Regions from separate parts of the Nocardioides maradonensis genome, predicted to be linked through region 2. Evidence: riboswitches for the same ligand, from Rfam matches in the RefSeq annotation. Region 2 holds a riboswitch; the other holds the start of a gene.
What was found. A riboswitch is a leader RNA that binds a small molecule or an ion and turns the genes downstream of it on or off. The one in region 2 is predicted to bind thiamine pyrophosphate.
Positions count from the first base shown of each region.

Region 1: another riboswitch for thiamine pyrophosphate. It lies ahead of ACYVAQ_RS03880 (thiamine ABC transporter substrate-binding protein); the one in region 2 lies ahead of ACYVAQ_RS22695 (thiamine phosphate synthase).

Region 1 covers NZ_BAAHAZ010000003.1:73,123-87,236, reverse strand. Annotated here, with positions in the region: gene ACYVAQ_RS03940 (TIGR04282 family arsenosugar biosynthesis glycosyltransferase) at 1-158, opposite strand, end outside; gene ACYVAQ_RS03935 (glycosyltransferase family 2 protein) at 155-829, opposite strand; gene ACYVAQ_RS03930 (NAD-dependent epimerase/dehydratase family protein) at 826-1,884, opposite strand; gene ACYVAQ_RS03925 (S-methyl-5'-thioadenosine phosphorylase) at 1,881-2,690, opposite strand; gene ACYVAQ_RS03920 (glycosyltransferase 87 family protein) at 2,833-4,176, shown strand; gene ACYVAQ_RS03915 (enoyl-CoA hydratase/isomerase family protein) at 4,173-4,943, shown strand; gene ACYVAQ_RS03910 (oxygenase MpaB family protein) at 4,997-5,914, opposite strand; gene ACYVAQ_RS03905 (oxidoreductase) at 6,022-7,227, shown strand; gene ACYVAQ_RS03900 (HAD family acid phosphatase) at 7,215-8,885, opposite strand; gene ACYVAQ_RS03895 (NAD(P)H-dependent amine dehydrogenase family protein) at 9,012-10,166, shown strand; gene ACYVAQ_RS03890 (SDR family oxidoreductase) at 10,166-10,975, shown strand; gene ACYVAQ_RS03885 (MBL fold metallo-hydrolase) at 10,972-12,039, shown strand; TPP riboswitch at 12,099-12,206, shown strand; gene ACYVAQ_RS03880 (thiamine ABC transporter substrate-binding protein) at 12,199-13,191, shown strand; gene ACYVAQ_RS03875 (ABC transporter permease) at 13,167-14,114, shown strand, end outside.
Region 2 covers NZ_BAAHAZ010000028.1:1,276-15,389, reverse strand. Annotated here, with positions in the region: gene ACYVAQ_RS22715 (thiamine phosphate synthase) at 1-197, opposite strand, end outside; gene ACYVAQ_RS22710 (thiazole synthase) at 197-958, opposite strand; gene thiS (sulfur carrier protein ThiS) at 960-1,151, opposite strand; gene thiO (glycine oxidase ThiO) at 1,148-2,140, opposite strand; gene ACYVAQ_RS22695 (thiamine phosphate synthase) at 2,137-2,688, opposite strand; TPP riboswitch at 2,721-2,829, opposite strand; gene ACYVAQ_RS22690 (NAD(P)-binding domain-containing protein) at 2,796-3,875, opposite strand; gene ACYVAQ_RS22685 (arylamine N-acetyltransferase family protein) at 3,923-4,747, opposite strand; gene ACYVAQ_RS22680 (YdeI/OmpD-associated family protein) at 4,797-5,465, shown strand; gene ACYVAQ_RS22675 (RNA polymerase sigma-70 factor) at 5,462-6,343, opposite strand; gene ACYVAQ_RS22670 (carboxymuconolactone decarboxylase family protein) at 6,346-6,969, opposite strand; gene ACYVAQ_RS22665 (choice-of-anchor P family protein) at 7,089-8,354, shown strand; gene ACYVAQ_RS22660 (fumarate hydratase) at 8,436-10,124, shown strand; gene ACYVAQ_RS22655 (DUF429 domain-containing protein) at 10,156-11,919, opposite strand; gene ACYVAQ_RS22650 (class II fumarate hydratase) at 11,982-13,370, shown strand; gene ACYVAQ_RS22645 (hypothetical protein) at 13,373-13,693, opposite strand; gene ACYVAQ_RS22640 (acyl-CoA synthetase) at 13,817-14,114, shown strand, end outside.

The DNA of each region.
Region 1 (14,114 bases), on a different contig from region 2:
TTCGCCCCGAAGGTCGCCGTGCCCGCCACGATCGTGTCCAGCAGCGCGGCGGCCGCCAGGTCGGCGGCGAGGTCGACGCGGTCGCCGAGGTCGGCGGCCAACCGGGTCTTCACCCGCCCCACGACGGGGGACTTCGCGACCACCAGCAGCGTCGTCATGGCTGCACCGCCAGCACGCGTCCGAAGTCGCGGGCCGTCCGCAGCGTGCCCCGCACCGAGCCGGAGACCTTGGACCGCGTGCCGGCCGTGCGGGGCAGGTACGCGACGTCGCGCTCGACGATCCGCCAGCCCGCTCGGGCCGCCCGGTCGAGCAGCTCCACCGGGTAGCCCATCCCGCGATCGGCCACCCCGAGGTCGAGCAGCATCTCCCGGCGTACGACGCGGAGCGGGCCGATGTCGCGCACGTCGAGCTCCAGGCGCCGGCGGAGGACGGCGAGGACCAGCCGGTTGCCGAGCCGCGCGTGCCACGGCACCAGGCCTCGGCGTACTGGAACGCGACGGCCCATCGCCAGGTCCGCCGCCCCGGAACGTACCAGCGCGACGAGTGGCGCGATGTCGTCCGGGTCGAGGGATCCGTCCCCGTCCATCACCACGACGATCGGTGCGGTCGCGGCCAGGACGCCGGCGTGCACCGCAGCGCCGTACCCGCGCTGCGACGCGTGCACGACTACTGCGCCGGCGGCGCGCGCGACCGCGGCGGTGTCGTCGCTCGATCCGTTGTCGGCGACGATCACCCGCATTCCACCGGGGACCCGGGGCAGCAGCGCCCGCAACGACGGCCCCTCGTCGAGGCAGGGGAGGACGAGGTCGACGTCGGCGTACCCGCTCATCGCACGACCTCCCGCAGCCGGGCGGTCGCCAGCTCGCGGAGGCCGTCGCCGGGAGCGACGGCGGCCCGGAAGCCCAGCTCCCGCGTGGCCGCCTCGGGCGAGGCGACGACGTGCCGGACGTCCCCGAGCCGGTAGCCGCCCGTGGTCTTCGGCGTGATGCCGGCGCGCGCACCGAGGAGCCGCGCCACCTCACCGACCGTGACCGGCGTCCCCGATGCGATGTTGTACGCCGCCAGCGCGCCGGGCGCGGCCGTCCCGACCGCCCCCACCGCGGTCAGGTCGGCCGCCGCCACGTCGGCGACGTGCACGAGGTCCCGGGTCTGCCGGCCGTCCTCGAGCACCACAGGTGCCAGGCCGCGCTCGATCCGGGAGCGGAACATGGCCGCGACACCGCAGTACGACGTGTCGCGGGGCATGCCCGGGCCGTAGACGTTGTGGTACCGCAGCGCGATCACCCGGCCTCCGGTGGCCCGGGCCCATGCGGCGGCGTAGTGCTCCTGCGCGACCTTGCCGGCGGCGTACCCGCTGCGCGGGCGGAGCGGTTCGTCCTCACCGACGGCGAGCCAGTCCAGGTCGGCGCCGCAGGCCGGGCAGGGGTTCTCGAAGAGCCCGGCCTCGAGGCGCTCCACCGACCGCGCCACCGGCTGCTGCGGTCCGTGCACAGCGCACGCGTAGCGGCCCTCGCCGTACACGACCATCGAGGACGCGAGGACGAGTCGGTCGATGCCGTGCGCCGCCATCGCGGCGAGCAGCGCGGCCGTGCCGAGGTCGTTGTGGGCGGCGTACGCCGGCAGGTCGGCCGGCGACGTCTCGACGCCCACCATCCCGGCCTGGTGGCACACCACGTCGATCCCGTGCAGCAACCTGCCCCAGGCGGGGTCGTCCGCCGCCCGTCGTACGTCGAGCAGGTGGGTGCCCTCGGGCACCGCCGGTGTGGTGCCGTGCGCCTGGGGGAGCAGCAGGTCGACCGCGACCACCTCGTGGCCGTCACCCTCGAGGGCGGACCTGACGGCGGACCCGATGAAGCCGGCCGAGCCGGTCAGGAGCACCCTCATCGCTCGGCCCGCCCCGGCACTCCGTACGCCAGCTGCAGGCCGTCGGCCCACGTCGCACAGGTGCAGCCGTCCGGATCGGGCAGCTCCTTGATCGCGGCCGTGAGGACGTCTCCGAGCCGGTCGAGGTTCGCGGCGAACAGCCGGTGGACCTCCCGCTCGTCCACGCCGTCGCCCGGGTCGACGCCGGCGTCGAGGTCGGTCACGAGGGCCAGCGGCGAGTAGCAGAGCAGCATCTCGCGCGCCAGCACCGCCTCGGGATGGCCGGTCATGTTGACGAGGTCCCAGCCCTGGGCGGCGTACCACTGCGACTCGGCGCGGGTCGAGAACCGCGGCCCGTCGATCACGACCATGGTGCCGCCCCGGCGGACCTCGGCATCGGCGTCGGCCAGCACACCGCGCAGCCGCGCGCAGTAGGGGTCGGCGAAGGGCACGTGCGTCGCGCCGGTCTCGACGTACGTCTGGATGCGGCCGGTCGTGCGGTCGACGAGCTGATCCGGCACCACCAGCGAGCCCGGCGGCACGGAGGGCCGCAGGCTGCCGACCGCGCACGGCGCGAGCACCTGGCGCACCCTGAGGCTGCGCAGCGCCCACAGGTTCGCGCGATGGTTGATCGCGTGCGGTGCGAGGGAGTGTCGCTCGCCGTGCCGGGGGAGGAACGCGACGGCGTGGCCCGCCACCGCGCCCACCCGCACCGGCCCCGAGGGAGCGCCGTACGGCGTCCTGATCGCGACCGGCTCGGCGTCGTCCAACCAGCGGTAGAAGCCGGTGCCGCCGATGATCGCGACCGTGGCCCGAGGTGTGTCCATGGCAGTCAACCTGACAGCGGAACCCGCGTGGGAACAGGGTTCTGGGCCATCCGTCACCGCCTCGTAAGAACTTCCTTACGGACCCCTTACGGTCCCACCGCAGCCCTTCAGGAGGCCGGGGGACGACTGGCAGGCTCGCCGTGTGCTCGAGGTACGCCGCCCTGTCCTGCTCGCCGGGGCCGTCGGCTGCCAGGTGCTCCTCACCGCCGCCCTGTACGCCGGTCCGCACGTCGGTCTCGACGTCCCGCGGGCGGGGGAGTTGCAGCCCCTCAACGCGGTCCCGTTCGCGGTCGCCGTCCTCGCCCTCGCGCGGTCCGGCCTGAGCCGTCGGTCCACCGCGGTCCTGGTGCTGGCCGTCACCGCCGCGCTGCAGCTGCTCGCCCTGACCCAGCCGCCGCTCACCTCCAACGACGACCTGCGCTACCTCTGGGACGGCAAGGTCCAGCTGGCCGGCGTCGACCCCTACCGCTACACCCCGGACGACCCCGCGCTCGCGCGGCTGCACGAGCCGGACCTCTTCACCACCCAGGGCTGTCCGCTACCGACCGGCTGCGCGCTGCTCAACCGCCCGACCGTGCACACCGTCTACCCCCCGGTGGCCCAGGCCGCCTTCGACCTGGTGCGCATCGTGACGTTCGGCGGGCACGCCGCGTACGGCGGGCAGCAGGCCTTCCAGGTCGCCGCCGCTCTGGCCGTCCTGCTGCTGACCTGGCTGATCCTGCGGCGCTGCCGGCAGCGCGGCGACCCGGCGTGGTGGGCCGCGCTGTGGGGTTGGTGCCCGGTGGTGGTGTCCGAGATGGGCAACAACGCCCACATCGACTGGGTCGCGATCCTGCTCTGCTACGCGGGTCTCGTGGCCTACGCGGCGGCCAGGCCGGCGTGGGCCGGCGCGCTCGTCGGCGCTGCCGTCGCCACGAAGATCTACCCGGCGCTCGTCGGCCCCGCGCTGCTCCGCCGGCACCCGGTCACGGTGGTCGCGGCGGCGGCCGCGGTCGGCGTCGCGAGCTACCTCCCGCACGTGGCCGCGGTCGGGACCCAGGTGATCGGCTACCTGCCGGGCTACCTGCACGAGGAGGGCTATGCGAACGGCAACCGGCTCACCCTGGTCGGCCTCCTCGCGCCGCACCCGTTCGACTCGATGGTCGGCGTCCTGCTGCTCGCCGTCGCGGCGTGGTGGTGCTGGCGTCGTACCGACCCCGAACGGCCGGAGGTCGCCGCCGTCGGGCTGGTCGGGGCGGCGTTCCTCGTCTTCACCCCCGGCTACGGCTGGTACGCCGCCCTGCTCGTCGCCCTCGTGGCCATGACCGGCCGCTGGTACTGGACCCCCGTCGCCCTCGCGCCCACCTGCGTCTACCTCTACGCGCGCTCCGGCTCCGCCTCCGCGGCGATCTACGGGACGGCGCTCGCGGCCGCCCTCGGCTGCTGGTGGGTGTCCCGACCGGTGCGGGCGGGCGTCCCCGCGCCGTACGGCATGCTCGTCCCATGACTGAGGACGTCCGCTACGAGTACGCCGACGGCCTGGCCACCATCACGCTGGCCGACCCGGCCGGCGCCAACGCCCTCGGCACCGAGGTCGGCGCGGCCATGGTGTCGTCCGTCCTCCGCGCCCGCTCGGACCGGGCACGCGTCATCGTGGTCCGCGCCGAGGGACGCTTCTTCTCCGTGGGCGGAGACCTCGCCGGCATGGGCAGCGCCCAGGACCCGTCGGCGTTCGTCCTCGAGCTCGCCGAGGGCGCGCACCGCTTCATCACCGAGCTGATCAAGAGCGACGCGATCGTCATCAGCGCGGTGCAGGGCGTGGCGGCCGGCATCGGGTTCCCGATCGCGGCGGCCGCGGACGTCGTCGTGGCGTCCGAGAAGGCGGCGTTCAACCTGGCCTACGTCAAGGTCGGCCTGAGCCTCGACGGCGGCGGCAGCATGCTCGTGCACACCCTCGGCCTGCACCGGGTGCTGCGCCTCGCGCTGCTCGCCGAGAACCTGACGGCCCAGGAGGCCGCCGACTGCGGGCTGGTCGCCCGGGTCGTCGCTCCCGAGGAGCTCGACGCGACCGTCGACGGCATCGCCCGGACCCTCCTCGCCGGCTCCTTCGACGCGCTCGCCGCCACGAAGCACCTCGTCCGTCAGGTGGCCGAGCCGTCTCCGCAGGAGGCCCTGCGCCGCGAGTCCGAGTCGATCAGCCGGCTCGCCGGTGGCCCCGACGGTCGCGAGGGCGTCGCCGCCTTCCTGGCGAAGCGGTCCCCCGAGTTCTCCTGATCCGCGAGTTCTGGCTTCTGGTCGACCGAAACCCTGGCTTCGGTCGACCAGAGCTACGAACTCGCGGGAGTGGGGGTCGGGGTGGAGGTCGGGGTCGCGGTGGCGTGGGGGACCGGACAACCGCCGTACGGCGTGAAGGTGCCCAGATCCTCGAGCCGGTAGCCGTCGGGGTAGGTCTTGAACCGCGGCAGGTCCGCGATGCGCTGGGGCGTACGCCGCGACGGGGTGTGCCTCAGGACCCGTGCCCGCACGCGCATCCCGGCGTGCACGAGCCGGCGGGCGCGCGGGCCGGGGTCGTCGTACCGGAACGCGGCGAGCAGCGGCGGGTCCATGAGGGCGCGGCTCATGACGTCGACCGGACGCCTCAGCGCCCGCGAGTAGAAGGTGCCGAGCAGGTCGAGCGTCGCGTCGGCGACGTGCCGGCCACCCTCGTCGTACCCGAAGTGCGCCCGCTCGTAGTCGTCCATCAGGTGCATGAACGCGTCGTAGGTCTCGGGGATGTCCTTGATGCCCATGTGCCGGCCGAGCGCCCGGTAGTAGCTGACCGTCGCGCGCAGCTCGCCCTCGGTGAGCGGCCGCCAGCCGTACGCGTCCAGCCACCGCTTCGGTACGACGACGAAGGTCGACAGCACGTAGCGCAGGTCGTCGTTGCTGATGTCGTACATGTGGTGCATCTGGTTGATCCGGCGGATCGCGGCCCTGCCCTCGGGGCTGTCGAAGCCGCTCACGAACGGCGCCTCGAGCAGCAGCCCGGTGTCGTCGTACCGCTTCTGGCAGGCGGTCGTGAAGGCACCGGTCTCGTCCAGGAGCCGGCCGATGCTGGGCACGGCGTACGTCCGGAACAGGGCGAAGCTGAGCGCCTGGGTGATGTCCCAGGTGAACTCGTAGAGCGCCAGGTTCTGCACGATCTCGACGTAGTCGGTCTCCGGGTCGAGCGCCGCGTTGCGCTCCTGCCACAGCTTCTTCGCCATGTCCTCGAGCGTAGGTGCGGCAGCCGGTGGCCGAAAGATGAATGATCCTCACTTTCTTCTCACTTCTCGATCTAGAACACGTTCCAGTTTCTCGTTACGCTGCCGGGGTGGCGATCCCAGACGTCTTCGACCCGGTCGACCTCGGCCCGGTCCGGCTGCGCAACCGCACGGTCAAGGCCGCGACCTTCGAGGGGCGTACGCCGGAGGGGCTGGTCACCGACGAGCTCATCGCCTACCACCTGGCGCCCGCGCGCGGCGGCGTCGGCCTGACGACGGTCGCGTACCTGGCGGTCGCGCCCGAGGGCCGGACCCATGCCGAGCAGGTCGTCGTGGGGGAGCGCTCGCTCCCCGGCCTCGCCCGGCTGGCCGACGCGGTCCACGAGACCGGCGCCAAGGTGGCTGGCCAGGTGGGGCACGCGGGTCCGGTCGCGAACGGCCGCTCCAACGGCGGCCGGGCCATCGCGGCGAGCGCGATGCCCAGCCCGCTCTCGATGCAGATGGTCCGCGCGGCCTCCGAGAAGGACCTGACCCGGGTCACCCGTGCGTACGTCGACGCGGCCCGCACCCTGGTGCGCGCCGGCTTCGACGTGCTCGAGCTGCACATGGCCCACTCGTACCTGATCTCCTCCTTCCTCGCGCCCGGTCTCAACCGGCGCCGCGACCGCTGGGGCGGATCGTTGGAGAACCGGGCCAAGCTCGCCCGCCAGGTCGCGCGGGCCGTGCGTGAGGAGATGGGCGACGCCGCCGCGGTGACCGCCAAGATCTCGGTCAGCGACGGCTTCGCGGGCGGCGTGACGACCGAGGCCGGTCTGGACTTCGCGCGGCTGCTGCAGGGCGACGGCCACCTCGACGCGCTGCAGCTGTCCGGCGGCTCCTCGCTGATGAACCCTATGTACCTGTTCCGCGGCGACACCCCCGTCGACGAGTTCGCCGCGAGCATGCCGCCGCTGGTGCGCTTCGGGCTCAGGACCCCGGTGGGACGGGGGTTCATGAAGCACTACGCCTTCGAGGAGGCCTACTTCCGGCCGAAGTCGCTGGAGTTCCGCAAGGAGCTCGCGATGCCGCTGATGTACCTGGGCGGGGTCAACTCGCTCGCCACCATGCAGCAGGCCATGGCCGACGGCTTCGACTTCGTCGTCATGGGCCGCGCCTTGCTGCGCGAGCCGGACCTGGTCAACCGCCTCGCCGTCGGCGCGGCCACCGAGGGCATCTGCATCCACTGCAACCGCTGCATGCCCACGATCTACTCGGGGACCCGCTGCGCGGAGTGGTCGGCCGACCAGGTCATCCCGGTCTCGCGTCAGGGGAGGTAGTACGTCGGGTTCGGCAGCTTGATGGTGGTGTCGGCGTACCCACCGATCAGGTCGGAGAACTGGTCACCGAAGCTCGCGACGATGTCATAGCCCTCGGCCTCGACGTGTCGGCGCGTCCCGGACTTGTACTCGATCGTCGAGCACACGCCGTCGCTGCCGCAGTCGAGGTACGCCGGCGGGGTGGTGCCGGTCGCCCACTTCGTGAAGTAGGTGTCGGGCATGAAGCCGACGTACCCGACCTTGGCGAGGTTGGCGAGGGTCGCGTCCTTCTGCGCGGCACCGCGCCCGGTGAGGCCGATCGGGGTGCAGCCGGCGGCCGTGACGGCCCGCTCCAGCCCGACCATCGACGGGGTTGCGGGGAAGCGCTGGTCCTGCACCCACTGGTCCTGGAGCGCCGGGTCGAAGTTGAACCTCATCGCCCCGTCCTCCATGTCGTAGGTCCACAGCGTGGTGTCGTCGGCGTCGAACACGATGGCCGGCCGGGCACCGCCCGCGGCGAGCCGGCGGCACGCGTTGACCAGCCGCGGCTGCCAGCGCCCGGCCAGCTCGGCCATCTCGCTGATGTACGGCGAGGTCGACTTGTCGGCGATGCCGCCGGTCGCGCGGTAGTAGGCGCGGATCTCCTTGCGGAGCGGGTCGAGGTTGGGGATGCCGTCACCGCTCGCGACGGTCGTGCCGCTCGAGCCGTCGGGCGCCATCGTGTAGCTGGTGGGCGGCACCATCGTGCTGTCGGTGGTCGGCGCACCGGCGATGTCGGCGGCGGCCAGGAAGTACGTCGGGTTCGGGATCTTGGTGTGCGCGTCGGCGTACCCACCCTCGAGGTCGCTCCATTGGTCGCCCACGTTCATGACGACGTGGTCGCCGAGGTCCTGCTCGATGTGCTTGCGCGTGTTGGCCTTGTACTCGACCGTGTTGCACGTCGGCGAGAGCGTGCAGGCGCCGATGTAGCCAGGCTTCGCGGACGGGTCGGCGGTGTTCCACTTCGTGTAGAGGGTGTCGTTGGTGAGGAGCGGCGTGCCGGTCGGGGTGCCATCGCTCGTGAAGCCCTGGGCGGTGAGGTTGCCGAGGGTGGCGTCCTCCTGGCTGAACGGCCGCCCGGTGATGCCGTAGAGGTCGTAGCCGCGCGCGACGATCTGGCGCAGCAGGTCGGGCATCCCGGGCACGGCGGGGAACGCCTGGTCCTGGACCCAGGTGTTGTTCACCGCGGGGTCGAAGTTGAAGTGGGTCGCCTCCTCGAAGGCGTAGTCCGACAGCAATGTCGAGTCGACGTCGAAGACGACGGCCTGGTGCGGTGCGTGATCCGCGGGGAGAGCGTCGAGGATGCCCTGCTCGATGGCCCGCACCTGGTGTGCGTACGTCGATCCGGTGAGGTCGGGCAGGTTGATCGGACCGCTCGACAGACCGGTGGGGTCGGGCCCCTTGCGCGCGCCGTAGTAGGTGCGGATCGTCGACTTCGCCGAGTCGATGTTCGGGATCTCCGCGCCGTGGTCGGGCGGAGCGACGGTGCCCGTCGCCTGGTCGACCACCATCGTGAAGTGGGTCCTGGGGGCGAGCTGCGGAGTGGCGGCTTTCTCGTTCTGGCGGGCCTGGGTGGGTCCGGCGACGAGGGCGGCGGCGGCGAGGGCCGCGGTGGCGGCGACGATGCCGGAACGGTGCATGGGGGTCTCCCGAGGGATCGACGGTGGCGGTGCGGTGACGGTAAGCCGCTCCTTGCGTGCCAGCAAGCAACTCCTTGCGGGCCGGCACCCCTAGCCAGAAACTAGAACCTGTTCTAGATTCGGCCCATGTCGCAGGCCATCCCCGAACGCCCCCTCAAGATCGTCGTCTGGTCGACCGGCACCATCGGCCGGCACGCCATCGCCGGTGTCGATGCCCACCCCGACCTGGAGCTGGTCGGGGTGTGGACGTCCACCCCGGAGAAGGAGGGCAAGGACGCCGGCGAGCTCGCCGGTCTCGGCCGCACCCTGGGTATCCCCGCCACCACCGACCGGGACGCCCTCATCGCCCTGAAGCCGGACTGCATCGTGCACGGTGCGATGACCGACGACCGGCTCTTCGAGTCGATCGAGGACCTCACCGGGTTCATCCGCGACGGCGTCAACGTGGTCTCCAGCGGGCCGGTGATCCTGGTCCACCCGCACGGCACCCTGCCCGACGACTTCATCGCCGGCATCGACAAGGCCGGCCAGGAGGGCAACGCCAGCCTGCACGTCAACGGCATCGACCCCGGTTTCGCCAACGACGTGCTGCCGCTGGTGATGACGAGCCTCAGCCAGCGCGTGGACCACGTCCGGGTCAGCGAGATCGCGGACTACTCGACGTACTACCAGCCCGTCGTCATGAAGGACCTGTTCGGCTTCGGGCAGCCCCTCGACACCAAGCCGATGCTCTGGGAGCCCGGCATCCTGTCCTCCGCCTGGGGTCCGGTCGTCCGCGTCATCGCCGCCGGCCTCGGCGTCACCCTCGACGAGCCGCTGACCGAGCACGTCGAGCGCCGCCCCGCCCTGCGGGCCAAGGAGGCGATCTCCGTCGACATCGCCGAGGGCACGATGGGCTCGGTCCGTTTCCAGGTGACCGGGAAGGTCGACGGCGTGCCCCGGATCACCCTCGAGCACGTCACCCGCACCGACGCCACGAGCGATCCCGACTGGCCCACGCCGCTGGAGGGCGACGGCTGCTACCGGATCGAGATCACCGGCGAGCCGTGCATGAAGGTGGAGTTCAGCCACCACGGCGAGAACGGCGACCACAACGTCTCCGGGATGATCGTCACCGCCCAGCGCCTGATCAACGCCATCCCCGCGGTCGTCGCCGCGAAGCCCGGGCTGGTGAGCCCGATCGACCTCCCGCTCGTCACCGGAAGGGGGCTGGTCGCGGGTCTCGATACGGCTCCCTCGTCCCTCGGGAGCCACTCGACCACCGGGAAGGCTGGCGCCTGATGCCGATCCTCGACCGCTTCGACCTCACCGACCACGTCGCCGTCGTCACCGGCGCCGGCCGTGGCATCGGTGCCGCCACCGCCGTCGCGCTGGCCGAGGCCGGCGCCGACGTCGTCATCTCGAGCCGCACCGAGAGCCAGCTCGCCGAGGTCGCGAGCCGGATCGAGGCGACCGGCCGCCGCGCCCTCGTCGTACCGGCCAACCTGAGCCACACCGACGAGGTCGCCGCCCTCGCCCAGCGCGCCTTCGACGAGTTCGGCCGCCTCGACACCGTCGTCAACAACGTCGGCGGCACCATCCCGAACGCCTTCCTCGACACCGACGTCGCCTACCTGGAGGAGGCGTTCCACTTCAACGTCGCCACCGCCCACGCGCTCAGCCGCGCGGCCGTCCCACTGATGCTGAAGTCCGCCGGCGACGACCGGCAGAAGTCGATCACCAGCATCAGCTCGATGATGGGGCGTACGGCGGCCCGCGGCTACCTCGCCTACGGCACCGCGAAGGCCGCGCTCGCGCACTGGTCCCGCCTCGCCGCGACCGACCTCGCGCCGACCATCCGGGTGAACGGCATCTACGTCGGCTCGGTGATGACGAGCGCGCTCGAGTTCGTCGCCGGCGTACCGGAGATGAAGGAGCAGATGGAGACCCGTACGCCGCTGGGGCGGATCGGCGAGGCCGAGGACATCGCGGCCGGCGTCGTCTACCTGGCGTCGCGGGCCGGGCAGTTCGTCACCGGCAAGCTGCTCGAGATCGACGGCGGGATCCAGGAGCCGAACCTCGACCTGGGGCTGCCAGACTTGCAGCCGTGACGACTTCGATCCCCACCGGCGCGGCCATCTCCCCCGACTCCGGAGAGCACTGGGCCGCCGAGGGGGCGTGGAAGGTCGCCGAGGGCATCCACCGGATCCCGCTGCCGCTCCCCATGGACGGCCTCAAGGCGATCAACGTGTACGTCGTCGAGGGTGACGACGGGCTCACCCTGATCGACGGCGGCTGGGCGATCCCGGTGGCTCGCGAGCTCCTTGACCGGTCGCTCAAGTCGATCGACGCGGGCTTCGGCGACATCAAGCGGTTCCTCGTCACCCACATCCACCGCGACCACTACACGATGGCGTCGGTGCTCGGTGGCGAGCTGGGCATCCCGGTCGCGCTCGGCCGCGACGAGCAGCCGGGTCTCGACCTGCTCAACAACGTCGACGCGTTCACCGAGAGCCCGTTCCTCCCGGTGCTGCGCAGCGCGGGCGCCGAGGACGTCGCGGCCGCATGGGCCGCCGGCCGGACCGAGGACGACCTGCCGGTCCCGGAGATGTGGCGCTACCCCGACCAGTGGCTCGAGGGCGACACCCGCTTCGAGATCGGCGCCCGCGCCATCGATGCCGTGCACACCCCCGGCCACACCCCCGGCCACTACGTGTACGCCGACCAGGCGGCCGGCCTGCTCTTCGCCGGCGACCACGTGCTGCCCACCATCACCCCGTCGATCGGCTTCACGGTGCCGCCGGTCGACCAGCCGCTCGGCGACTTCATGGCCTCCTTGGCCAAGGTCCGTTCGCTGCCCGACCTGCAGATCCTGCCGGCGCACGGGCCGGTCGCGCCGTCGTCGTACGCCCGCGTCGACGAGCTGCTCCTGCACCACGAGAGCCGGCTCGACCTGTGCCGCGAGTCGGTCGACGCGCGCGGCGACGTGACGGCCGAGATCGTCGCCCGCGACCTCGGCTGGACCCGGCACGAGCGCAGCTACGCCGACCTCGACGTGTTCAACCAGGGCATGGCCGCGATGGAGACCAAGGCGCACCTCGACCTGCTCGTGGCCCGCGGCCAGGCCGCGCTGGCCGTGCGCGACGGCGTCAGCTGGTACCAGCCCGCCCCGTAGCTGCCCGAGTGACCCAGGGTCACGCTGACGACGCCGCGCGCGCCGTTGCGTAGCATGGATGGCTCAGACAGGGGAGCACCCGCGGGGTGCTGAGAGTGCGGATCCGCTGCAGACCCTCCGAACCTGATCCGGTTAGCACCGGCGAAGGGAGTCCATCCGATGAACCGTGCACGCGCCGCCGTCTCCGCGACCGCCGTCCTCCTCGCAGCGACGGCGGTCGCCGGCTGCGGGTCGAAGGCCGCGACCACCACGTCGACGGCCCCGGCCGACCACAAGGTCGTGCTGGTCACCCACGACTCCTTCGACCTGCCCAAGGCGTTGCTCAAGCGCTTCGAGAAGTCCAGCGGCATCGACGTCCAGGTCACCACCTCGGGCGACGCGGGCGAGCTCGCCAGCAAGCTGCAGGTCACCAAGGACGACCCGCTCGGCGACGCGGCGTACGGCATCGACACGACCTTCCGGGCTGCGGTCACCGGTGCCGGGGTCGTGGACGGGGACCTCAGCCCGATCGACGTCGGCTACGTCTGCGTGAACGTCGACGACGCGTGGTTCGCCAGCCACCACCAGGCGCCGCCCACGAGCCTGGACGACCTGGTGAAGCCCGCCTACAAGGACCTCTTCGTGACCGAGGGCGCGACCACGAGCAGTCCTGGCATGGCCTTCCTGCTCGCCACGATCGGCACGTACGGCGACGGCTGGCAGGACTACTGGCGCCAGCTGGTGGCCAACGGGGCCAAGGTCGACGGCGGATGGACCCAGGCCTTCGAGAAGGACTACTCGGCATCCGGCGGAGATCGGCCGATCGTGGTCAGCTACAACACCGATCCGTCGTACGGGGTGAAGAACGGCAAACCCTCCACGCACGCGCTGCTCAACACCTGCTTCGCCGACACGGAGTATGCCGGCGTGCTGGCCGGCGCGAAGAACCCGACCGATGCGCGGAAGGTCGTCGCCTGGCTGCAGAGCGCGGCGGTGCAGAGGGTGCTGCCGACCAGCATGTACGTCTACCCGACCCGCGCCGGCACCCCGCTGCCGAGCAGCTGGAAGCGGTTCGCGCCGGTGCCGAGCAAGCCCATCGAGGTCTCCGCGTCCGACATCGCGGCGAACCGGCGCGACTGGACCACGACGTGGACAGACATCGTCTCCGGCTGAGCCTTCGGCCGGCCCTCGGCCATCTCGCCCTCGCCGCGGTCCCGGCCGCGGTGCTGGCGGTGTTCTTCCTGCTGCCCGTCGGCGGCATGGTCGCCCACGTCGACTCCTCCGGGTGGGCGCTGCTCGGTGACGACCGCACCCGCCGGGTCGTGTGGTTCACGGTCTGGATGAGCACGCTCGCGACGGTGCTGTCCGTGGTGCTCGGCCTGCCCTGCGCCTATGTCACGCACCGGCTCCGGTTCCCGGGCCGCGGCCTGCTGCGCGCGCTCCTCCTCGTCCCGTTCGTTCTGCCGACCGTCGTCGTCGGTGTCGCGATCGGGCGGCTCGTCGACAACGGTGCGTTCGCGATCCTGCTCGGCCTCGTCTTCTTCAACGTCTCCGTGGTCGTCCGCACGGTCGGGGTCGCGTGGGAGTCGCTCGACCGCCGCCCCGCCGAGGCCGCAGCCGCCCTCGGTGCGTCCTCGGCGCGGGTGTTCCGCTCCGTCACCCTGCCCGCTCTCCGCCCGGCGCTCGTCTCCGCGGCGGTCGTCGTCTTCCTCTTCTGCGCGACCGGCTTCGGCGTCATCCTCACCCTGGGCGGTCTGCGCTACTCCTCGGTGGAGACCGAGATCTACCTGCTCACCACCGGCGGCATCACCGGCTTCCCCGAGCTCAGCGCGGCCGCCGCGCTGTCGCTGGTGCAGCTCGCGGTCGTGGTCGTCCTGCTGGCTGTCGCGGCGCGGTTGCGGGCCACCCCCGACCCGACCGTACGACGCCTCCCGGCCACCCCCGCCCGCCCGCGGCTGCGGGACGTCCCGGTCCTCGGGGTGACCGCGGCGGTGCTGGTCGCGCTCGCCATCCCGCTCGTCTCGCTGGTGCTCGGGTCCCTGCGGCGCGACGGCCGCTGGACGCTCGTCTTCTACCGGTCGCTGCAGAGCGACGGC
Region 2 (14,114 bases):
TGGGCGGTGATCACGGTGGCCCCGACGCCGACGAGGGCGGCGGCCAGGGCGGCCCGGGCCGCCTCAGGCTCGTCGAGCTCACGCAGGACCACGTGGGTGGCACCGGCCTCGACGCACTCCGCGACGGTGCGGACCAGGGACCGCCCGAGCCGCAGCTGCGAGCGGTCGGTGAGGAGCAGCAGGCGGGGCAGGTCCATCACGCCCGCCCGACCATGCCCGCGACCGGGGACGAGGCCCGTGCGGTCGCCCTCCGCGGGATCCGGCCCGCCTCACGCGCGGCCACCCCCGCCTCGACGCCGAGCCGCAGCGCCTGCGCCATCCGCGCCGGGTCGTCGGCGCGGGTGATCGCGGTCGCGGCCAGCACCGCGTCGCAGCCCAACTCCATCGCGAGCGCTGCGTCGGACGCCGTGCCGACCCCCGCGTCGAGGACCACCGGCACCGACACCGCCGCCCGGACGGCCTCGATCGCGTGCGGGTTGAGCACGCCCAGCCCGGACCCGATCGGCGAGCCGAGAGGCATCACGGCCGCGCATCCCGCGTCCTGCAGGCGACGCGCCAGCACGGGGTCGTCGGTCGTGTAGGGCAGCACCGTGAAGCCCATCCGCACCAGGGTCGCGGCCGCCTCCAGCAGCTCGATCGCGTCGGGCAGCAGGGAGATCTCGTCGCCGATCACCTCGAGCTTCACCCACGACGTTCCGAGCGCCTCCCGGGCGAGCTCGGCGGTCAGCACCGCCTCGCGGGCCGTCCGACAGCCGGCCGTGTTCGGCAGCAGGCGTACGCCGAGACCCAGCAGCGTGGCCAGCAGCCCTCCGTCCGAGGTGCCCGAGGTGCGGCGTACCGACACCGTCACCAGGCCGGGCGCCGCCGCATCGACGACGGGCTCCACGAGGTCCATGCGCGGCAGGCCGCCCGTGCCGAGGAACAACCGTGACGACAACGTCTCGCCGGCGATCACCAGGTCAGCCACCCTGCACCGCCGTCACGATCTCGACGACGTCGCCGTCGGCCAGCGGGGTAGTGGCGTGCTCGGCGCGGGGTACGACGCACGCGTTGACCGCGACCGCGATGCCGGCCGGGTCCGGCGGCAGCAGGTCGGCGACGTGCGTGCCCGCGTCGATGTCGCGCGAGGATCCGTTGACGGTGATGGTCATGCTGCCTCCCTGGCATCGACGTGATCGGCGATCAGCTGCGCCGTGAGCGGCGCGAGGAGCACCCCGTTGCGGCCGTGCCCGGCCGCCAGCAGCACCCCGTCCTCCCCCACCGGCCCGATGAGCGGCAGGTGGTCGGCGGTGGCCGGCCGGTCGCGGGCGACCGCCTCGACGAACTCGGCCCGGTCCAGCCCCGGCAGCAGCTCGCGCGCCGCGTCGAGCAGCACGTGCACCCCCTCGACGGTCACGACCGGGGGACCGTCGTGCTCCTCCGAGGTCGCCCCGATCACCACCTCGTCGGACCCGGTCCGCGGGACGACGTACACCGGCCGACCGTGGACCAGGCCGCGCACCGTGTGCGCCGGCCGCTGCGCCGGGCCCGCCACACGCACCCGCAGGATCTCCCCGCGCACCGGCCGGACCAGGTCGGTGAAGGGCGCGGGGAGCCGCGCGCCGGTGGCGACCACAGTGACGTCGACCTCGTTGGTTGAGTAGCCGCGAGCGCCAGCGAGCGGCGTATCGAGACCAACCCGCTCGAGCAGCGCCGCCACGACCCGCCGCGGGTCGACGCTGTGGTCGTCCGGCAGGTACGCACCGCCCACCACGCGCCCCAACCCGGGCTCACGCGCGACGACCTCCCGACGGTCCAGCGACTCCGCCGCGACACCGGCCGCGGCGAGCAGCCCGACCTGCCGGTCGATCTCCTGGAGGTCCGAGGCGTCGGCGGCGGCCAGCACCGTCCCCGTCGTGTGCAGCGGTACGCCGAGGCGGGCGGCCCACCCGGGCCACAGCACCAGCGACGCGCGGCCGAGCCGGAACAGCTCGGTCTCCCCGTGCCACAGCTCGCCGGCGGGCGAGAGCATCCCGGCCGCGGCGTACGACGCCCCCGACCCGGGGGCCGGATCGACGACCTCGACCGCGTGGCCGCGCCGGAGCAGCTCCTCGGCACAGGCGAGGCCGATGATCCCGGCCCCGAGCACGCGCACCCTCATCGCCCCAGTGCCTCCGCGAGCGCGCGGACCGCGGCCACCGGGTCCGGCTCGCGCCAGATCCCACCGATCACGGCGACCCCGTGCGCGCCGACGTCCGCCACGGGCCCGACGTTGCGCGGCGTGATGCCCCCGATCGCCACGACCGGCAGGCCCGACCCGACCACCCCACCCAGCCCGTCAGGTCCCAGCGGCTCCGGTAGTCCCGCCTTCGAGGACGACACGAACACCGGCCCGACGCCGGCGTAGTCGGCACCGGCCGCAGCCGCCGCCACCACGTCCGCACCGGTCCGGCAGGTCGCCCCGACCAGCAGGTCCGGCGCGATCCGCAGTACGTCGGCCACGGCGATGTCAGTCGCCCCGACGTGCACACCGTGGGCGCCCGCCACGAGCGCGACGTCGACCCGGTCGTTGACGACCACGGTGGCGCCGGTGGCGAGCGCGGCGCGGGTCAGCGCCACCAGTCCAGCGCCGTCCAGCGTCTTGTCGCGGACCTGGAAGCAGTCCACCCCCGCGGCCACGAGGGCGGGCAGCAGGGAGAGGTCGTCCACGGACGACACCAAGCACATCAACTTCGGCACCAACGGGTGCTCCTTCACGTTCCTTCGCCGGTATGAGCCGGATCAGGTTCAACGGTCGGAGCGGTGTCAGCTCCCTCTCAGCCCGCTACCGCGGACTCCCGTGTGGTCGACGCCGACAGTAGCAGCCGTCGTACGGCGAGGGCAGCGGCCCGTCCAGCACGCGTCGCGCCGATGGTGCTGGCCGAGGGTCCGTAGCCGACGAGCTGCACCCGCGGATCGGCCGCGGCCGTCACCGCGGTCTGGACGTCGCTGCCGCCCGGCAGCAGCGCGATCCCGCCGTACGACGAGCGCAGGTGCAGCGGCGCCAGGTGGTCGACCGCGGGGCGGAAGCCGGTGGCCCAGAGGATGACGTCGACCGGCTCGAAGGCGCCGTCCGCCCAGCGCACCCCGTCCGGCTCGATCCGCTCGAACATCGGGCGACGGTCGTAGGCGCCCAGCGACGCCGCGAGCGCCTCCTGCGGCCGCAGCGCCAGCCCGGTCACGCTCACGACGCTCGCCGGCGGACGGCCCGAGCGCACCCGCTCGAGCACCTGCCCGATCGCGGCGCGACCGTCGAACCGCTCCTGGTTCCAGACCGGCTCGCGCCGGGTCACCCAGAGGGTCGAGGTGGTCGGCGCGAGCTCGCCGAGGAACTGCACCGCCGAAGCGCCGCCACCGACCACGAGGACGCGTTTCCCATGGAAATACGCGGGTCCTGGGTAGTCGACGGTGTGCAGCTGCTCGCCGAGGAAGGTGCCCGCCCCGGGGTAGTACGGGATGAACGGCCGGGTCCAGGTGCCGGTCGCGTTGACGATCGTGCGGGTGGTCCACGATCGCGGTCCGGCGTGCACCACGAGCAGGTCACCGTCGCTGGTCACGCTGTCCACCCGCACCGGCCGCTCGACGGGCAGGTCGTGGGTGCGCTCGTAGTCGCCGAACCACGCGGGGACCACCACGTTGGCCCGTTCCTCCGAGCCACCCGGAGCGGGCGCGTCCGGCAGGTCCGCGACGCCGTGCACGTCGGCCATCGTGAGCGAGTCCCAACGGTGCTGCCAGGCGCCGCCCGCGGTCGCGTCGGCGTCCAGCACCAGGTGGTCGAGGCCCAGCCTCTTCAGGTGGTACGACGCCGACAGGCCGGCCTGACCGGCCCCGATGACGATGGCGTCGTAGGTATGCACGTGGGTGGAACAACCCGGTCTGCCGGCCCATGCCCGGCGCCTGATGTCTACTGCGCCACGAGCTGATCGACCTTGGCGAGCAACCGGGTGCGCTCGTCGGTGGCCAGCGGCACCGCGAGCTCGTTCAGCCACGCTCCCACCTCGTCGGGACGGATCTGCCGGTGCTCGGTGGGCTGCCCGGCCCGCCTGATCGTGACGGCCTGGTGGGTCAGCGTCACGTGCCGGTTGTCGACGTAGCGCGCGACCATCAGCCCGGACCGGAAGTGCGAGGCCGGGAAGGTGCTGGTGAAGTGGTGGCCCTCGACGACGTCGGAAGGGTGGACCGGGAGCAGGTCGATCGTGTGCAGCCGCTGCCACCCGCCGTCGCGCTCGCGGTGCAGCTCGAACCCGCCGACCTCCGGCGCCGCCACGACCCGGCTGCGCCAGCCGTAGTGCTCGGCCTCCCGGCCGTCCTCCAGTGGGATCGGCCGGATCAGGCTCATCCCGAAGCCCGGGTCGCACAGCCACCAGCGCTCGCCGAGCCGGACCCCGACCGTCAGGTGGGTGCGGGCCGCGACACCGCCCGGGTTGTCGACGCGGCCGAGCTGGCGACGTACGTCGTACCCCAGCCGCTCGAGCACCGCGGCGAACAGCGAGCCGTGCTCGAAGCAGTAGCCACCTCGCCCACGGCCGAGGAACTTCTCCGCGATCGCGGGCAGCGCGACGCCCGGGTGCTGGTCGAGCAGCACGTCGATGTTGTCGAAGGTGAAGGTGCGCACGTGGGCCTCGTGCAGCTCGCCCAGCGCGATCACGCTCGGCTCGCGCGGCTCGACACCCACCCGCGCGAGGTACGCGCCCAGGTCCAGGTCGGCCACCTGCCACTCGTCCAGCACGGGCTCAGCGTAGGGCGTCCCTGTCGGCGCGGGGTGGCAGTCTGACGCCATGGACGACGAGCTCCCCGGACGCCTCGGCGGTACGCCGGAGCGGCCGGCCCGCTTCTTCGCCGACGCCGCCGAGTTCGCGGCGTGGCTGGAGCGCTTCCACGCGACCGAGACCGAGCTCTGGATGGGGCTGTACAAGAAGCACGTCCCCGACCGCGGGCTCGTCTGGGAGGACGCCGTGCGCGAGGCGCTGTGCTGGGGCTGGATCGATTCCAAGGTCGAGCGCATCGACGACGACGCGATCCGCCAGCGCTGGACCCCGCGCAAGCCGACGAGCAACTGGTCCCAGATCAACCTCGCCGCGTTCGAGGAGCTCCGCGCCGAGGGCCGGATCCAGCCACCCGGCCTGGCGATCTGGGAGGTCCGCCGCGAGCCGACGGTCTACGCCTACGAGAAGTCGGTCAAGCCCGAGCTCCCGCCGGAGTACGCCGCACGCCTGGCCGCCGACGCCGCGGCCAGCGCCTTCTGGGCGGTCGCCACTCCGTCGTACCGACACCTGTGCGCCAACTGGGTGATCACCGCCAAGCAGGAGGCCACCCGCGAGAAGCGGATGCAGCAGCTGCTCGACGACTGCGCCGCCGGCCGGCTGATCCCCAGCCAGCGCTACGGCAAGCCGCCCACCTGGGTCACCCGGGCGGCCGCCGCAGCCGCGGCCACGTCCGACAGCTAACGCTGCAGCACCGTCGGCTCGTCGAGCCGCTCCAGCTTGTGCGGGTTGCGCATGGTGAAGATCCGGGTGATCCGCCCGTCCTCGACCTGCACGCTGATCGCCGTGGGGCCGAACGACCCCAGGTCCAGCCGCGCCGCCGGCGCACCGTTGATCCAGATCGTCTCGACGACCGCGTCGGGAACGATCCGCGGGAAGTTCTTGAGGAACCTCACCACCTTCGCAGCACCCTCGATCGGCACCCGGGACGCGGTCGCGAAGCCGCCGCCGTCCGCGATCACCACGACGTCCGGCGCGAGCACGTCCATGAGGCCCTGCACGTCGCCGGTCGTGACCGCGCGCAGGAACCGCTCGACCACGGCCTGCTGCTCGCTCCGGTCCACCGCGACCCGCGGACGTCGGGCCTCGACGTGGGAGCGCGCCCGGTGCGCCACCTGCCGGACCGCGGCCGCCGTCTTGTCGACGGCGGCCCCGATCTCGTCGTACGGCAGGTCGAAGACCTCGCGCAGCACGAAGACCGCCCGCTCGGTCGGTGTGAGGGTCTCGAGCACGGTGAGCATCGCGATCGACACGCTCTCGGCCAGCTCGACGGCCTCGGCCACGTCCGGAGTGGTCAGCAGCGGCTCCGGCAGCCACTCGCCGACGTAGTCCTCGCGCCGCCGGGCCAGAGTCCGCAGCCGGTTGAGCGCCTGCCGGGTCACGATCCTCACCAGGTAGGCGCGCGGGTCGACGACGTCGGCCCGCGCACCGTCCTCCATCGCGGCCCAGCGCAGCCACGTCTCCTGGACGACGTCCTCGGCGTCGGCCGCGGAGCCGAGCATCTCGTAGGCGACCGTGAACAGCAGGCTGCGGTGGGCGATGAACGGGTCGACGGCGCTCACGGTCACGACCCTACGACCGCACCCTGGGGGGCTCCGCCCCCCAGACCCCCCACATCGAGCGTCGGACGCTCGGCCAGGGGCGCCAGGCCGCAGGCGGCCGCGAAGCCTTCGGACTCGATGCCGAGCGCGACGTTGCCGCGGGTGGTGAGGTTGGCGAAGCCGATGACGTTGGTGAGCTCCACGACGGCGGCCGGTCCGAGCTGGCGGTTGAGGCTTTCGACCATCTCGTCGGTGACCGTGACCGGCGTGGAGCTCATCGCCTCGGCGTACTCCAGCACCTCACGCTCCAGCGGGGTGAACACCGTCGAGACCCGCCAGCGCGGGATCTCCCGGGCCTTGGCGAGGTCGAGGCCCTTGTCCTTGGCCATGAAGTAGTTGAAGTCCAGGCACCAGGTGCAGCCGATGTACGACGCCACCGCCATGTGCGCGAACGACTTCAGGCTCTCGTCGCAGCGGTCCCATTTCTGCAGCTTCTGGCCGAAGCCCATGCTCGCCTTGAGGACCGGCACGTTGTGCCACATCACCCCGAGCGACTCCGGGACCTGGCCGAACATCCTGGTGGCGAACTTCTTGACCAGTGCGCCGTACAGACCGTTGATCTCCGTGGCAGGGATCCGGGTGGTCATGACTTCCTCCTGAGGGGGTATCGGTTGCTGTCGACATCAAGACACCGCCCGGATCTCACGTGTGACATCCTGATGGGCACCTCCTGTCCACCCCTCCCTCGGGATTCGGAGTCCCCTCCATGAAGATGCGTTTCCTGCTCCCTCTTTTCGCCCTGCTCGCCCTCGGGATCGCTCCGGTCGCCCTGCCCTCGTCGGCGCAGGCTGCGACGAGGATCTGGGCCTACCAGGCCAGCGCCGGCGGCACCTACGTGCAGCTCGGCGACGGCACCGTCACGTCCGACCTGACCGCTCCGAGCACCGTCAGCGGTGTCTCGCGTGGTGGCTCCGACGCCAACCACACCGCGGCGGTCAACGTCGCCAACGCGGTCCAGACCGGTGCGGTCCAGACCAAGACCTGGGCGACGAAGTCCGGCGACACCACGACCGTCCACTCCTGGGCCCGCACCGCCGGCGTGGACCTCCTGGGCGGCCTGGTCAGGATCGACGCCATGACCACCCAGCTGAACTCGAGCGCGACGACGGCCGGGCGCACGACGGGCAGCGGTTCGACCCAGTTCGCCGGGATCCACATCGCCGGGGTGAACCTGCCGCTGAACATCCCGAAGAACTACGCGGTGACGGTGCCGGGCGTCGCCACCGTGAGCCTCAACGTCGCCCAGCACAAGGTCGACGCCACCGGCTCCGCCACCCTGGGCTGGGGTCTCGGCATCACGCTGCTCCAGCCGCGGGCCGGCATGCCGGCCAACGTCACGATCGCCCTCAACCCGGAGACGATCTTCTTCGTCGACGCCACGCCCAACCCTGGTGCGCAGCTCGGCGGCGCCGCCTTCGGGACCCGGGTGCTCGTCAACAGCGGCGGCCTCGCCAAGATCGAGAGCAGCCCGACGGCCCTGATCGGGACGCCCTTCAACGGCAGCAAGGGCAAGACGATCACGCACACGACCGCCGCGGTCAACGTCCCCGGCCTGCTCACCACCGGCGCGGTCACCACGACCACGACCTCGACCAAGGACGCGATCGGCAACGCGAACGTCCGCAACACCAGCCAGGTCGCCGGGCTCGACCTGCTCGGCGGGCTCGTCAAGGCCGACGCCATCCACGTCGTCGCGCGCGGCACGGTCAAGGCTCACCGCTGGACCAGCGGTCTGAGCATGTCGACGGTCAACCTCGTCATCGCCGGGAGGTCGATCCCGCTCAACGTCGCCCCGAACACGACCTTCGACGTCGCCGGGCTCGGCAAGGTGGAGCTGAACGTGCGCTCGCGGAACCCGGTCAATCGCTCCAACGCGATCACGGCCATCCGCATCACCCTCGGCTCCCCGACGGCGGGGTTCAAGGCCGGGGCGATCATCGAGATCGGGTACGCCGCCACGCAGATCGTCTGACGACGTGCTCCTCGACGAGGGCCGGGCCGCCATGCGGCCCGGCCCTCGTGTCGTCCGCGGCAGCGCCTATCCTCGGTGTTCGTGGCTGACGCAGAGTTCCGGTACTCCGACCTCCTCCCGACGTCTCATGACGACACGCCGTACCGGCTGATCACGACGGAGGGGGTCGAGACCGTCGAGGGCCCCGACGGGCAGACGTTCCTGAAGGTCTCCCCCGAGGCGATCCAGCAGCTGACCGCCGAGGCGATGCACGACATCAGCCACTACCTGCGGCCGGCGCACCTCAAGCAGCTGCGCAAGATCATCGACGACCCGGAGGCCTCCGGGAACGACCGCTTCGTCGCGCTGGACCTGCTCAAGAACGTCAACATCAGCGCGGGCGGCGTGCTCCCCATGTGCCAGGACACCGGCACCGCCATCGTGATGGGCAAGAAGAGCGAGGGTGTGCTCACCGGTGCCGACGACGCCGAGTGGATCTCGCGCGGCGTCTACGACGCCTACACCAAGCTGAACCTGCGCTACAGCCAGCTCGCGCCGCTGACCATGTACGACGAGAAGAACACCGGCTCCAACCTGCCGGCGCAGATCGAGCTCTACTCGACCGCCCAGGGACCGAAGGGTCCGGAGTACAAGTTCCTCTTCATGGCCAAGGGCGGCGGTTCGGCCAACAAGTCGTTCCTGTTCCAGGAGACGAAGGCGATCCTCAACCCGAAGCGGCTGCTGGAGTTCCTCGACGAGAAGATCCGCTCGCTCGGCACGGCCGCCTGCCCGCCGTACCACCTCGCGGTGGTGATCGGCGGCACCAGCGCGGAGTTCGCGCTGAAGACGGCCAAGTACGCCAGCGCGCACTACCTCGACAACCTGCCCACCGAGGGGTCGATGGACGCCCACGGCTTCCGCGACGTCGAGCTGGAGGAGGAGGTCTTCAAGCTGACCCAGTCCTTCGGCATCGGCGCGCAGTTCGGCGGCAAGTACTTCTGCCACGACGTCCGCGTCGTCCGGCTCCCCCGCCACGGCGCCTCGTGCCCCGTGGCGATCGCGGTGTCCTGCTCGGCCGACCGGCAGGCGCTCGGCAAGATCACGGCGGAGGGCGTCTTCCTCGAGCAGCTCGAGACCGATCCGGCGCAGTACATGCCCGACGCGGGCGTCGCCGAGGACATCTCCGGTGGCGAGGTCGTGAAGATCGACCTCAACCGGCCGATGAGCGAGATCCTCGCCGAGCTGACGAAGTACCCGGTCAAGACGCGCCTGTCCCTGACCGGTCCGCTCGTGGTCGCGCGCGACATCGCGCACGCGAAGATCCAGGAGCGGCTCGACGCGGGCGAGGGCATGCCGCAGTACCTGAAGGACCACCCCGTCTACTACGCCGGCCCGGCGAAGACGCCCGAGGGCATGGCGTCCGGCTCCTTCGGTCCCACCACCGCCGGCCGGATGGACTCCTACGTCAAGGCCTTCCAGGCCGAGGGCGGCTCGATGGTGATGCTCGCCAAGGGCAACCGGAGCAAGCAGGTCACCGAGGCCTGCGACGCCTACGGCGGCTTCTACCTCGGCTCCATCGGCGGCCCGGCAGCCCGCCTGGCGCAGGACTGCATCAAGAGCCAGGAGGTGCTGGAGTACCCGGAGCTCGGCATGGAGGCCGTCTGGAAGATCGAGGTCGAGGACTTCCCCGCCTTCATCGTCGTCGACGACAAGGGCAACGACTTCTTCACCGACCCCGCGGGCACCACCACGGTCCCGCTGTCGGGGATCCGGGTGCGGTCCGCGGAGTAGGTACGCCGTCACCGCCTGACGGGCCGCGACCTCAGACGGGGTCCGGCCGCATCTTCACCAACCTCGCCCGCAGCGACGGGACCCGGTGGGCGTTGCCGCTCAGCCGCACGTAGTCCTCGCCGTAGGTCCACAGCAGGGCGTCGTCGAGGCGGCGTACGGCGCCGGGCGGATAGCGGTAGTCCATGCGCTCCGCGAGCGTCGCGCCGTCGACCGAGCGCAGCGTCTCGCCCAGCTCGGCGAGCGAGGTGATGCCGAGCTCGAGGACGAGACCTGCCATCCAGGCGTAGTGATCGGTGCGCGACCAGCCCGCATCGGCGTACTGACCGGCGAGGAAGGCCGCCAGCTCGCGGGGGCTGAGTCGCGGGTCGTCGTCGTCCGCAGCCGACTCCTCGGCGGCGAGGGGCTCGCGCAACCGGTCGCGGATGGTCGAGAACTCGCGGTCGGCGAGCTCCAGCAGTCCCGCCGCGAGCGTGAAGCGCCGGTCGAAGTCCGGCACATGGGCATCGGGGATCGTGCCCTTGTACCGGATGTCGTGCTCGAACTCCGCCCACGCGTGCTGGAGCACGGTGCGGATCTGCACCTGCGCGTGCAGGCCCTGTAGACCTTCGTAGCCGGGCAGCCCGCTCTCCGGGTCGACACCGATCAGGAGGTGCCGGCTGGCGTAGCCGAAGCGGCCCTCGCTGGCCGTCTCCTGACCCATGTCGCGATCGTCGAGAACCACGAAGGACTCACCGAGGAGGTCGGCCACCGCCTGCACGTCGCTGTGCACGTAGGTGATGACCCGCGTCCCGATCTGGTCGGTGATCTCGCGCAGCGGGTCCGTGTAGAGCGGCAGCCCGTGGGCGGTGCGCACCGCCTTCCCCGCGAAGGACGTCACGGCCTTCGCCCGTCCCGTGACGGTGAGGTAGTTGATGCCCGCGTCGTCGAGGATCGAGGTCACCAGCTGGACGTACAGCTCGGTGCCGCGCTGCACCTCGGGGAACCGCTCCGCATAGGCGCGCACCGCTGCGCCGGCATCCTTCGCGGAGGCCGCCGCCGCCCGCCGGGCGCGCGGTGTCGGCTCGAGGTCCTCGGGCAGGGTCGGCGTGACGATGTAGCCGGTCTCGACGTCGCCGTACGTCGTCGTCGATGCGGGCCTCCGGTCGGCGAAGAGCCCGATATAGGCGCACAGGACCGCGTCGACCTGGTCCTCGACGACCCGCAGCTCGCTCTTGCGGCGCGCGGTGTGCACCGCCGACGTCAGCTCGCCCCACCGCTCCCCCGCGACGATCAGCGGCGGGTACGCGTGGGCGAGACCCTCGATCAGTCCCATCAGGACCGTGAGCTCGGCCTGGAGCTGCTCGACCTTGCGGCCGGTCCGGTTCTTGTACTTGAGCGTCCGACCGAGCCGGAACAGCGCCACGGTGGCCGGATGCGGGTAGACCTCGATCGCGCGCCTGCCACGACCCGAGCGCGGGTTCAGGTCGAGCTTGAGCCGTGCGGCGATCCGCGCACCCCGGGGTTGGTCCTGGAACTCGGGCTTGCCCGTGTTCGCCGGGTGGGCGCCGGCGTCGAAGCGGGCGAAGTCGCGGTTGAGCTCCTTCTCGCAGGCCCGGTTGCCGGTCGGGTTGGTGACGACGAGAGGAGCGTCGATGGCGACGAGGCAGTCGCCGTCGACGTACGGCGCCAGGGCGGCCGCGATCTCGTCGTCGGTGATCACGGTGGATACGTGCACCAGCCGGCACTCCTCGTCGACGACGGCCAGCCCGGTGGGTCTGCGGTCGCCCCAGGCGAGGTCGATGCCGATGTGGTGCATGCCGCCAGCCTGCCCTACCGACGCCTCCGATGGCGGCACCCGCCTGGGCTACGGTGGCGAGCATGAGCGAGTTCCGCGTCGAGCACGACTCGATGGGCGAGGTGCAGGTCCCGGTCGACGCGCTGTGGAAGGCGCAGACCCAGCGGGCGGTGGAGAACTTCCCGATCAGCGGTACGCCGATCGAACCGGCCCTCATCCACGCCCTGGGCGAGGTGAAGGCGGCCGCGGCGGTGGCCAACGGCGAGCTCGGGGTGCTCACCGGCGCGCAGGCCAGCGCTGTCGAGAGCGCCGCGCGGGAGGTGGCGGCCGGCCGGCACGACGACCAGTTCCCCATCGACGTGTTCCAGACCGGGTCCGGCACCAGCTCCAACATGAACGCCAACGAGGTGATCGCCAGCCTGGCCGCGGCGGCCGGCACGGAGGTGCACCCCAACGACCACGTCAACGCCAGCCAGTCCAGCAACGACACCTTCCCGACCGCGATCCACGTCGCCGCGAGCCTGTCGGTGGTGCGCGACCTGCTGCCGGCGCTCGACGTCCTCGCCACCTCCCTCGAGGCGAAGGCCGAGGAGTTCGGCGACCTGGTGAAGTCCGGCCGCACGCACCTGATGGACGCGACGCCGGTGACGCTCGGCCAGGAGCTCGGCGGCTACGCGGCCACGGTCCGGCTCACGGGCGAGCGGCTGCTCGGCGTACTCCCCCGGGTGCGGGAGCTCCCCCTCGGCGGCACCGCCGTCGGCACCGGCATCAACACCCCGGCCGGCTTCGCGCAGGCGGCGATCGACGCGCTGAACAGCGCCACCGGCCAGGAGTTCACCGAGGCGCGCAACCACTTCGAGGCGCAGGGCACCCGTGACTCGCTGGTCGAGCTCTCCGGCGTCCTGAAGACGTACGCCGTGGGCCTGACCAAAATCTGCAACGACCTGCGCTGGATGGGCTCCGGCCCGACGACGGGCCTGGCCGAGATCCACCTGCCCGACCTGCAGCCGGGCTCCAGCATCATGCCGGGCAAGGTGAACCCGGTGCTGCCGGAGGCGACGCTGATGGTCTGCATGCAGGTGATGGGCAATGACGCGACCGTCACGGCCGCGGGCGCGAGCGGCGCGTTCGAGCTCAACGTGGCGATGCCGGTCCTGGCGCGGAACGTGCTGGAGTCGATCCGGCTGCTCGCCGCCGCCAGCCGCACGCTCGCGACCCGCTGCATCGACGGAATCACGGCCGACCCCGCACGGATGCGCCGGTACGCCGAGAGCTCGCCCTCGGTCGTCACCCCGCTCAACCGGATGATCGGCTACGAGGCCGCCGCGAAGATCGCGAAGAAGGCGCTCGCCGACGGCGCGACGATCCGCGAGACCGTCCTCGCGCTGGGGTACGTCGAGCGCGGCGAGCTCAGCCTGGAGCAGCTGGACGCCGCGCTCGACGTGGAGTCGATGACCCGCCCCGAGGAGTAGGGTCAGAAGTTCTTCGACCGCCTGGTCGCAACGGCAGCTCCCATGACCGCGAGCGCCGCGACCACGATCTGCCACAGGTGGCGGATCCAGTCGACGCCGTTGGTGGAGTTGTCCCACGTGGCCGCGTGGCCGTCGAAGGGCTTGTTGTTGTGGCCGAACAGGCCCCAGTAGACGAAGCTGCCGACGAGCATGCCGATGACACCGCACACGACGGTGAGCCAGAGCGGGATGTTGTCGCGGTCGCCGGGTGCGACCGCCTTGCCGAGCAGGCCGATGATCAGGCCGCCCACGAGGGTCACGATGATGGTCCAGAGAAGTTCCATGATGCATCCCCTTCCGAGTGGACGCGGGCGCGTCCGAGGTCTCGATCATCTTTACCCGACCAGCGCCCCGCGATACCCCGGTGCCGGGTACGGCGTGTCGACCTGCCCCGGCAGAATGCGGGTGTGAGTCACCTGCTGCCCGACGCCGTCGTCCTCGACCACCCCGTCACCGTCGGCGGCACGACGCTGCTGACCTCCGAGCTGTACGCCGCGGCGAGCGCGGCCGCCGAGGGGCTGGCCGGCCTGGACCGGGTCGCCGTCAACGCCGTACCGACCATGGAGACGGTGCTCGCCGTCGTCGCCTCCGTGCTGTCTGGGACGACCGTCGTGCTGGTGCCGCCGGACTCCGGTGCGGCCGAGCTGCGGCACGTCCTCGAGGACGCGAAGCCGCAGGCCTGGCTCGGCGCTCCTCCGCCGGAGA